One region of the Thauera sinica genome, then DNA from elsewhere that is predicted to be linked to it. Evidence: predicted binding sites of a transcription regulator. Region 1 holds the regulator's gene; each other region holds the start of a gene.
What was found. The regulator FNR, encoded in region 1, switches genes on or off when oxygen is low (the NO sensors DNR and NnrR bind a similar motif). The targets are predictions, from matches to a motif close to TTGANCTAGNTCAA.

Region 1 (3,268 bases):
GCGCTGGTGGATGCCGAGGTCCTGCTGCTCGACGGCGGCAATGCCGCGTGGTTCGCCGCCGGCCTGCCGGAAGAGCACGGCGAGACCCGCCTGGCATCGCTGCCCATCGACCGCTACCGCCGGCCGTACGAGGGCACGGACAACACCGCCGCCGCCATGCAGGCCTACCTGGACTGGGAGTTCGGGCTGGTCGGGCAACTCGCCCGCGACGGCACGCACGGCTTCCGGGTGGTCTAGATGCAGTTCATACATCTCGCTTTTCTGGCACTTTTGCGCAGAAAATCGGGAACAGGCTTTCAGCTCTGGTAACGGGCCAGGCGGACCGGATCGTGCAGCGTGATGTGCTTGCCCTGCACGGTGATCAGGCGCGCGTCGGAGAGGTCGTGGAAGATGCGCGACAGCGTTTCGGGCGTCAGGTTGAGCCGCGAGGCGATGACCTGCTTGCTGGTGGGCAGCGCAAATTCGCAGGGCTTGTCGCCGTCGGCCTGCTGCAGCAGGTAGCCGATCACCCGCTGGACGCTGGAGCGCAGCGAATAGGTTTCGACGTCGCTCACCAGACCGTGCATGCGCACCGACATGCCTGCCAGCAGCTTGAGGGCGAACTTCGAATCCTGCTCGATCAACTCGGTGACGACGGCCTGGCCGATGTGCAGCAGTACGCTTTCGCTCAGCGCTTCGGCAAACACCGGGTACGGACGGTTCATGAACATCACCGCCTCGCCGAAGCTCTGCATCGGGCCGAGGATCTCGACCACCTTCTCGGTGCCCTGGGCGGACGAGAACGCCAGCTTCACCTGGCCGCTGACCAGAAAGTAGAAACCGTGCGGCAGGTCGCCGCGCTGGAACAGCACCTCGCCGCGTGCCAGACGGCGTTCGCGTGCAAAGCGCAGGACGCGATCGAGATCGGCATCGGACAATTCGCTGAACAGCGGGATGCGGCGCAGCAGGGTGGGGATATCGACAGGCGAGGTGGCCATCAGCATGCTCTCCGTAGTGAGAAGCAATTTTAGCGCGCTCGTGTTAGGGTCGCTTCCCCAAGTACCAGAGCCCGCGCGTTCGAGATTCAGGAGAAGGAATGTATTTCGCGATCAAGCACCTGCACGTCACCTGCGTGGTCCTGAGCGGCCTGGGCTTCCTGCTCCGCGGGACGTGGATGCTGAGCGGCAGCGGGTTGCTGCATCACCGTCTGACGCGGGTTCTGCCGCACATCGTCGACACCCTGCTGCTCGGCAGCGCCCTCGTGCTGGCAGCCATGATCGGGCAGTATCCCTTCGTCGCCGACTGGGTGACGGCCAAGGTGTTCGGGCTGATCGCCTACATCGTGCTCGGCGCGGTGGCGCTCAAGCGCGGACGCACGCTTGCGGTCAGGGGCGCCGCGTTTGCGGCGGCGACGGCGGTCTTCCTGTGGATCGTGTCGGTGGCGCTGACGAAGAATCCGCTCGGCTACCTGGCGGCGCTGGGCGGGGCCGCCTGAATCCGTGCGCGGGCCGGCAGCGCCCGCCTCAGCGGCTGCCGGACTGGTGCTGCAGCAGGCGTTTCAGCCCGGCGGCGTCCAGGATGCGGATGTGCTTCTGCTGCACGCTCACCAGGCCCTCTTCCTGGAAGCGCGAGAACGCGCGCGACACCGTCTCGAGCTTCAGCCCGAGGTAGGAGCCGATCTCGTCGCGCGTCATGCGCAGGTGGAACTCGGCCGGCGAGAAGCCGCGCGCGGTGAAGCGCTGCGACATGTTCAGCAGGAAGGCGGCCAGGCGCTCCTCGGCGCGCATCGAGCCCAGCAGCATCATCACGCCGTGATCGCGCACGATCTCGCGGCTCATCACCTTGTGGAACTGATGCTGCAAGCCTTCGACCTCGCGCGACAGCTCCTCGAGCTTGGCGTAGGGAATCACGCAGACTTCGCTGTCCTCGAGCGCGATGGCGTTGCACGAATGCGATTCGGTGCTGATGCCGTCCAGGCCGAGGATCTCGCCTGTCATCTGGAAGCCGGTGACCTGGTCGCGGCCATCCTCCAGCAGCACGTCGGTCTTGAAGGAGCCGGCGCGGATCGCGTAGATCGCTTCGAACGTGTCGCCCGCGCGGTACAGGCTGTGCTGGCGCTTGATCTTGCGCCGCGCGCCGACCAGTTCGTCGAGACGGTTCAGATCGTCCTCGGACATTCCGAACGGCAGACACAGCTCAACGAGGTTACACTGCGAGCACGACGCCTTGAGCCCATTGATCGTGATGGGAGCTGCCGCCTTCATCTGCACGAAATCTTGTTTCCCTAGTTCGGATCGCGGACGGCCGACGTCGGCCCATCCCGGGCGCCGTTGATCCACGTCAACCACAAAACGAGGGTGATCTGCCATTGTTTGGCACATCCCCGCAGTACACCCGCAGCACGACAATGACCAGCCCGAACGAACTCATATTCGATCCGCAACTGATTCGCCGCTTCGACATCAACGGCCCGCGCTACACGTCCTATCCTACCGCAGACCGTTTCGTCGAAGCCTTCAACGCCGATGCGCTGAAGGCCTGGCTGGCGAAGCGGGTGATCGGCGGGGTCAGCAAACCGCTCTCATTATACTTCCACATCCCGTTCTGTAACACGATCTGCTACTACTGCGCCTGCAACAAGATCATCACCAAGGATCATGGCCGCTCGGCGAAGTATCTGAAATATCTGGCAAAAGAGATCGCGATGCAGTCGGCCTGTCTGGAAGGTAGCCGGCAGGTCACCCAGTTGCACCTCGGCGGCGGCACGCCCACCTTCCTGTCCCACGACGAGATGCGCGAGCTGATGGCGGCGGTGCGCGAGCACTTCACGCTGGTGCCCAACGGCGAATACTCGATCGAAGTCGATCCGCGCAAGGTCGATTTCGACACGGTGAAGCTGCTCGCCGATCTCGGTTTCAACCGTATGAGCGTCGGCGTGCAGGATTTCGCCGAGGACGTGCAGAAGGCGGTCAACCGCATCCAGAGCGTCGACGAAACCAAGCTCGTCATCGATGCCGCGCGCGAGACCGGCTTCAAGTCGGTCAGCATGGATCTGATCTACGGCCTGCCCAAGCAGAACGTGATCAGCTTCAACCGCACGCTGGAGCAGGTGCTGCAGATCGCGCCCGATCGCGTGTCGCTCTACAGCTATGCGCATCTGCCGGGCCTGTTCAAGCCGCAGCGGCGCATCTTCATGAGCGACATGCCGACGCCGGACGCGAAGCTGCAACTGCTGCAGCTCGGCATCCGGCGGCTGACCGAAGCCGGCTACGTGTATATCGGCATGGAC
Region 2 (3,268 bases), 2.0 Mb from region 1:
GCCGACGACCTTCAGGTCCTGCGGGTCGAGATCGGAGATTTCCCCCGTGTCGGCATCGAACAGGTGGAAATGGGGAGTGGGAGTCGAATCGAAGATCACGTGCTGGGGGGTGACCAACAGTTTTCGCACCAGTTTCTTCTCGGAAAAGAAGTTCAGCGTGTTGTACACCGTTGCCCGGGAGGTTTCCGGCGAGGCCGTGCGCACGCGCTCGAAGACCTGTTCCGCGGTGAGGTGGACAGGCCGGGAGAACATTATGCGCGCGATCTCGATCCGCGGCCGGGTGACCGCCACGCCGGCGTTGCGCAGGCACGCGACGGCATCGGCAAAGGAGTATGCGTTCATCTCTGTCGGCAGGGTGGTTCGTTTCGTTCGTGATGATGGGCTGTTCCGCCCATTTTGTGTATCGCGCAAGGCGCGCGCCCTGCCCGCGGCGGGCAAGGCACGCGGTTGCGGTCAGTTGAAGGGCTTGGGACGCGGCGTCGCGTCCGAGGACGGCGGCAGGATCGGCAGCGTGAATTTCGGCTGCTCGCCGGTCAGCGTCTTCAGGAAGGCGACGATCCTGGCGTTCTCGTCCTTCGTGAATTTCTTGCCCAGTTGCAGGCGGCCCATGGTGTCGACGGCCTCGGTCAGCGTGTTGGCGGCGCCGTCGTGGAAGTACGGATAGGTCATTTCCACGTTGCGCAGCGTCGGCACCTTGAAGTTGAAGCGGTCGGCGTCCTTGCCCGTCACCGCCGAGCGGCCTTCGGCCGGGCTGCTGGCCTTGTACGGCTCGACCAGGCCCATCTTCTGGAATGAGTTGCCGCCCACCGCTTCGCCGTTGTGGCACGCCACGCAGCCGCTGTTCTTGAACAGGTTGTAGCCCTCAAGCTCCGCCGGCGTCAGCGCGTCGTCCTTGCCCAGCAGCCACTGGTCGAAGCGCGAATTGGGCGTCACCAGCGTCTTCTCGAACTCGGCGATGGCCAGCGTCACCTGGTCGATGTCGATCTTGTCCTTGCCGAAGACCTGCTTGAATTCACGCACGTAGGCCGGGATCGATTCGAGCACGTCCAGCGCCAGCGTATGGGTGAAGGCCATCTCGCCCGGGTTGGCGATCGGGCCGCCGGCCTGCGCCTTCAGGTCGGCCGCGCGGCCGTCCCAGAACTGCGCCACGTTCAGGCTGGAGTTGAGCACCGTGGGGGCGTTGATCGGGCCCTGCTGCCACTTGTCGCCGATCGAGGTCGGGATGTTGTCGGTGCCGCCCATCGACAGGTTGTGACAGGAGTTACAGGAGATGAAGCCCGACTTCGACAGGCGCGGATCGAAGTACAGCTTCTTGCCCAGTTCCACCATCCCGAGGTTGACCTGCACCGGCGGACGGATCGGCGTGATCGGCTCGTCGCGCGTCGCCGCCGCCCATGCAGTGCCCGCAATCACTGCCGAGACGGCAATGCCCACCATCTTCATTCGCATCATTTCCTGCTCCCCTTTCTCGCGATGAAAAACCTGACGGGCCGGTTCGCGACTTCCACTTCCTTCGGGCGCGCCGGCCGGATCTAGACGCTGTCTAAAAGTTTCAGGAATTAGAGTCCGGCTGGCCGCGGCGGGTGTTGACGCCGGTCAAACATTCCGCCTTTGCAACTACCCTTGCCGCGCGGGGCCGGCGGACGGTCGTGTCCGGCATGGCGCGATTCCGTCCGGGTCCGCAGCGCGTGCCGAAATGGCCGACAATGGGCAAATCTCGATTGCGTGGATGGCAACAATGAACCGACTCGACGCCATGGGCCTGTTCGTCCGCGTGGCCGACCTGGGAAGCTTCGCCGCCGTTGCAAGCCAGCTCGGCGTCGCCCGCTCGGTGGTCACGCGCCACATCGCGGCGCTGGAGGAGCACCTGGGCGTCAAGCTGATCGTGCGCACGACGCGGCGGCTGACGCTGACCACCGCGGGCGCGGGCTATCTGGAAAAGTGCCGGACGATCCTCGACCTCGTCGAGGCGGCCGAGGCCGATGTGATGGAGGAGCGGCTCACGCCGCGCGGCAACCTGCGCATGGGCCTGCCGCTCAGCTTCGGCCTCAAGCGGATCATGCCGCTGCTGCCCGAATTCCAGAAGACCTGCCCCGAGATCAACCTGGCCCTGGACTTCACCGACCGGCACATCAACCTGATCGACGAGGGCGTGGACCTGTCGATCCGGGTCACCGCCCGGCTCGACCCCGGCGACGTGGCGCGCAAGATCGGAGACTGCCGCCTGCTCGCCGTCGCCTCGCCCGACTACCTGTCGCGGCACGGCCGTCCGCGGCACCCCTCCGAACTGGCAGCCCATCGTTGCCTGGGATACTCCGCCAAGGCGAACAACCGGCCGTGGCTGTTCACCGTCGACGGCCAGCCGCAGAGCGTCTACCTGCCGTTCCGCCTGCAGGCCAACAACGGCGACGCGCTCGCCCTGGCGGCGGCGCAGGGACTGGGCATCACCATGCAGCCGGATTTCATCGCCGCCGACTACCTCGCCAGCGGTGCGGTGGAGACGCTGCTCGAGGACTTCGAGCCGCCGCCGCTCGGCATCTACGCGCTGTTGCCGAGCAACCACTACCTGCCGGGCCGGGTTCGCGTGCTGATCGACTTCCTGGCCGCGAGGCTGTCGGGCCGGCCGTGAGCCGGGCGTTTCCGGTCAGTCCAGCCGCGCCTGCGGCGTGATCTGGCGCGGATCGGCGCATAGCTCGATCAGCGCCGGCACGCCGGCTTCCGAGGCGCGTGCGAACGCCGCGGGGAAGTCGGCGCTGCGCTCGACACGTTCGGCATGGGCGCCGAAGGCGCGCGCCAGCGCGACGAAATCCGGATTGACCAGCCGCGTGGCGCTGATCCGTCCGGGGTACTCGCGTTCCTGGTGCATGCGGATGGTGCCCAGCATGCCGTTGTTGACGAGGACGATCACGACGGCCGCCCCGTACTGCACGGCGGTGGCCAGTTCCTGCGGATACATCATGAAGCAGCCGTCGCCGGCAAAGCACACCACCGTGCGCGCCGGATGGCGCAGCTTTGCCGCGATCGCCGCCGGCAGGCCGTAGCCCATCGCGCCGTTGGTCGGCGCCAGTTCGGTGGCCGGCCGGCGGTAGCGGAAGAAGCGGTGCACCCACACCGTGTAGTTGCCTGCGCCGTTGGCGACGACCGCATCGTCGGGCAACGTCTTGCCGAGCCAGCCGACGACTTCGGCGAGATCCACTCCGGCCAGTTCGGGATGGGCCGGCGGCGGGGTGGAATGCCGCTCGTAGTCGGCGCGGACCTCGCGGGTCCA
Region 3 (3,268 bases), 1.5 Mb from region 1:
GCGAGCCGGCCATCACCGCGGCCATCGAGAGTCTGAAGGCGAGGAAGGAGGCGTCGGGCGTGCTGCGGCGGGAGCGCGACTGCAGGCGCAGCGTCGTGGCGCCGAAGGCGGCGGCCAGTGCGCAAAGCAGGGCCGCAATCGCGATGCCTGCGCCGCGCAGCGGGATGCCGGTGGCGATGGACCACAGCACGAGGAGCGCGACCACCGTCGGTGCCCACAGGCGGGTCAGGCGCTGCGGATAGGCGGGCGTGATCTGGAACATCGGGACGACGACCCAACTGGTTGCGGCGACCAGCAGCGCCCCCCAGCCCATCCACGCCCAGCCGGCGTGCAGATTGACGAGGGTCGGCAGATCGACCGGCGGCGGCAGGCCGAGCCCCAGCGTGGCGGCCAGCATGACGCCCAGCGCAACGGCGACGGCCAGGCCGACGAGGGCCAGGCGGAGGTCGCGCGGCGTGTCGCTCCGGGCCTGGGCGGCGCGTGCGCGGTGCAGCGCGAGCGCCGCGGCGAGCAGGAAGACCGCCAGGCCGACGGCCAGCAGCGTCGCGCCGGTCAGCGTCGCGGCCGGCCGGCCGCGCCACAGTCCCCAGCTCAGGCCGATGCTGCCGGCGGTGATGAACCCGTGTGTGATGCGTGCGATGCGCAGCGGAGAGAGCAGCGATGCCCCCGCGACCACCGGCAGGATCTGCATCAGCGCGCCCAGCATCACCTGCAGCATGACGCCGGTGGCCGCGAGATGGACCGCGCCGAGCGCGCCGGGAGACCAGCGCGAGGACAGGACGCCGTCGTCGGCGAGCAGCAGCAGGCCCGCCGCGATGCCGAACAGCGGGGCGGTGAGGAAATAGCGCAGCGGTGCTGCGAACGGCGGTGTGTCGTCGTAGGACAGGCCCGGATTGGCGCCGCTCATGGCCGGGTGATGCGGATCTCGACCACGCCGTCGTCGCGCACCAGATCCTGGTGGGGATAGCCGTCGCGGTCCAGCATGCGGAGCAGGGGATAAGGCATGCGGTCCAGCAGCAGGGTCATTTCCCCCCGGGGGGCAGGTCGGCCAGCGCCTCCATGGCGCGCTCGAAGGGTTCCGGCGGCTCGAGGCCGCGCGCATCGACGATGACGGTGCTCACTGGACTACCCTCCTGTCGCTACGCGATGCAGTGCCGGCCTTGCACGACCGGCCCGGTCCGCAGGCGCAGAGCAATGCTCTGCGAAACCCCTGCTCCACCCTCCCCGAGGGAGGATGAGCGCCGCCTTCGGGCTGCCGTGCGGGGGCGCTCATGCCGGCGTCTTCCGGGCGATGCGGCGGCCGAGATCCTCCGTCAGCGCGTCGCGCTCCACCGACAGGCGTGCGTCGCACATCGGATAGAGGATGTTCTCTTCTTTCATGTTGTGCTGCTGCATCATGATCAGCAGGGTTTCGGCCTCGCCGGCGAAATCGTCCGCATCGCGCCGGGCCAGCGCGTCCTTGAGGCTGGCGACGATGGAGCGCATCTCGGCATGCTCGCCGCGCATGACTTCGGTCGGGCCGTGGGTCATTCCGGTGACGGCCTCGAAGCGCGGGAAGAGTTTCTGTTCCTCGGCGTTGAAATGGGTCTCGAGCGCGCCGGCAAACGCGTTGACCGCTTTCGCGGCGGCGTCCCATTCGCGGCGGGCGACGAGGCTCTCGGCGAGCGCGAATTCGTGGTCGCAGTCACGATGGTCCTGCGTCATCAGGGTGGATATCAGGGTCATGTGCAGCTCCGGTCGGCGGGTGGAACTATTTTCCCCGCGCGCTCCCCGGCAGCATTGATGCGAGTCAAGTCGGCGGAGGCGCAAGTCCGGCGCCGCCACCGCCGCGACCGGCCCCTGCCGCGCCGGGAACGGGCACAATGCAGCCCTCGCTCTGCATCGGTACGGTATGTCCGACCTTCCTGTTCCGGGCTCGTGGCTGAAGATATTCCTGCCCTTCGCCCTCGGCTACTTCCTCTCCTACCTGCTGCGCACGGTCAATGCGGTGATCTCGCCGGAACTGACCCGGGAACTGCACCTGTCCGCGGCGGATCTCGGCCTGCTCACCAGCACGTATTTCCTCGCCTTCGGGCTGGCGCAGATCCCGGTGGGCATCGCCCTCGACCGCTTCGGGCCGCGGCGCGTCGAAGGATTCCTGCTGCTGGTCGCGGCGGCGGGTGCGGCCTGCTTCGCGCTCGGCGATACGCTGGCGTCGCTGGGCGCTGCGCGCGCGCTCATCGGCCTGGGGGTGTCCGCCTGCCTGATGGGGGCGCTGAGCGGGTTCTCGCGGTGGTATCCGCGCGAACGCCAGAGTTCGATGACGGGCTTCATCATGTCGGCCGGTGCGCTGGGCGCGCTGACGGCCAGCGTGCCGATCGAGGCGGCGCTGCCCCTGACGGGCTGGCGCGGCGTGTTCTGGATCATTGCCGCCATCGCGCTGGCCGCCTCGCTGATGATCTTCCGCCTGCTGCCCGGCGAGACCCGGCCGCGCGGCAGAGAGTCGCCGGGAGAGGCGCTGCTCGTCGTGGCGGGCATCTACCTGTCGCCGCCGTTCCTGCGCTTCGCCGGTTCGTCCATGTGTTTCGTGGGCGGGTTCATGGCGCTGCAGAGCCTGTGGGCGGTGCCGTGGCTGATGAACGTCAACGGGCTCGACATCGGCCACGCGGCGCGCACCCTGGTGCTGCTCAACCTGGGCATGCTGGGCGGCCAACTGTCGATCGGCATCCTCGGCACGCATCTCGCGCGCCGCGGCGTCAAGCCGGTGAACATGCTGCAGGCGGGCTACGGCATCCTGCTGATCCTGCAACTGGCCATCCTGTTCGACGCCGGCCCGCCGGCGGTGCTGTGGTTCCTGCTCGGTCTCTTGTCGGCGGTGAACTCGCAGACCTATCTGGCCACTTCGTCGCATTTCCCGCGCGCCCTGTTCGGCCGCGTCAGCACGGCGACCAACCTGATGGCCTTCGCCGGTGCCTTTGCCATCCAATGGGGCATGGGGCTCGCGCTCGATGCCCTGACGGCCGGCGGGCAGACCATGGGCGATGCCCTGCGGATCGCCTTCGCCGGACTGATCGCGCTGCAGGTGCTGGCCTTCCTGCCGCTGCTGCCCGGATTCAGGCTGCCATTCCCGCGGCGTGGCCCGACGACCACGCCCACTGGAAGTTGTAGCCGCCCAGATGACCGGTGACGTCCATCACCTCGCCGACGAAGAACAGGCCGGGACGGTCGCGCGCCTCCATGGTCTTGGACGACAGCGCCCGGGTGTCGACGCCGCCGAGCGTGACTTCTG

Region 2: the regulator FNR is predicted to act here: its motif matches at 1,587-1,600, upstream of CCZ27_RS21685 (cytochrome-c peroxidase).
Region 3: the regulator FNR is predicted to act here: its motif matches at 1,780-1,793, upstream of CCZ27_RS06200 (hemerythrin domain-containing protein).

Annotation. Positions count from the first base shown of each region.
Region 1 is NZ_CP023439.1:2,946,048-2,949,315, reverse strand. Features, by position in the region: gene CCZ27_RS12730 (rhodanese-related sulfurtransferase) at 1-237, shown strand, start outside; gene CCZ27_RS12725 (Crp/Fnr family transcriptional regulator) at 297-977, opposite strand; gene CCZ27_RS12720 (SirB2 family protein) at 1,076-1,474, shown strand; gene fnr (fumarate/nitrate reduction transcriptional regulator Fnr) at 1,503-2,243, opposite strand; gene hemN (oxygen-independent coproporphyrinogen III oxidase) at 2,387-3,268, shown strand, end outside.
Region 2 is NZ_CP023439.1:4,973,219-4,976,486, forward strand. Features, by position in the region: gene CCZ27_RS21680 (Fur family transcriptional regulator) at 1-342, opposite strand, end outside; gene CCZ27_RS21685 (cytochrome-c peroxidase) at 454-1,452, opposite strand; gene CCZ27_RS21690 (LysR family transcriptional regulator) at 1,739-2,629, shown strand; gene CCZ27_RS21695 (thiamine pyrophosphate-binding protein) at 2,645-3,268, opposite strand, start outside.
Region 3 is NZ_CP023439.1:1,406,484-1,409,751, forward strand. Features, by position in the region: gene CCZ27_RS06190 (hypothetical protein) at 1-907, opposite strand, end outside; partial or broken gene CCZ27_RS06195 (DUF2249 domain-containing protein) at 904-1,121, opposite strand; gene CCZ27_RS06200 (hemerythrin domain-containing protein) at 1,270-1,725, opposite strand; gene CCZ27_RS06205 (MFS transporter) at 1,892-3,166, shown strand; gene CCZ27_RS06210 (BaiN/RdsA family NAD(P)/FAD-dependent oxidoreductase) at 3,093-3,268, opposite strand, start outside.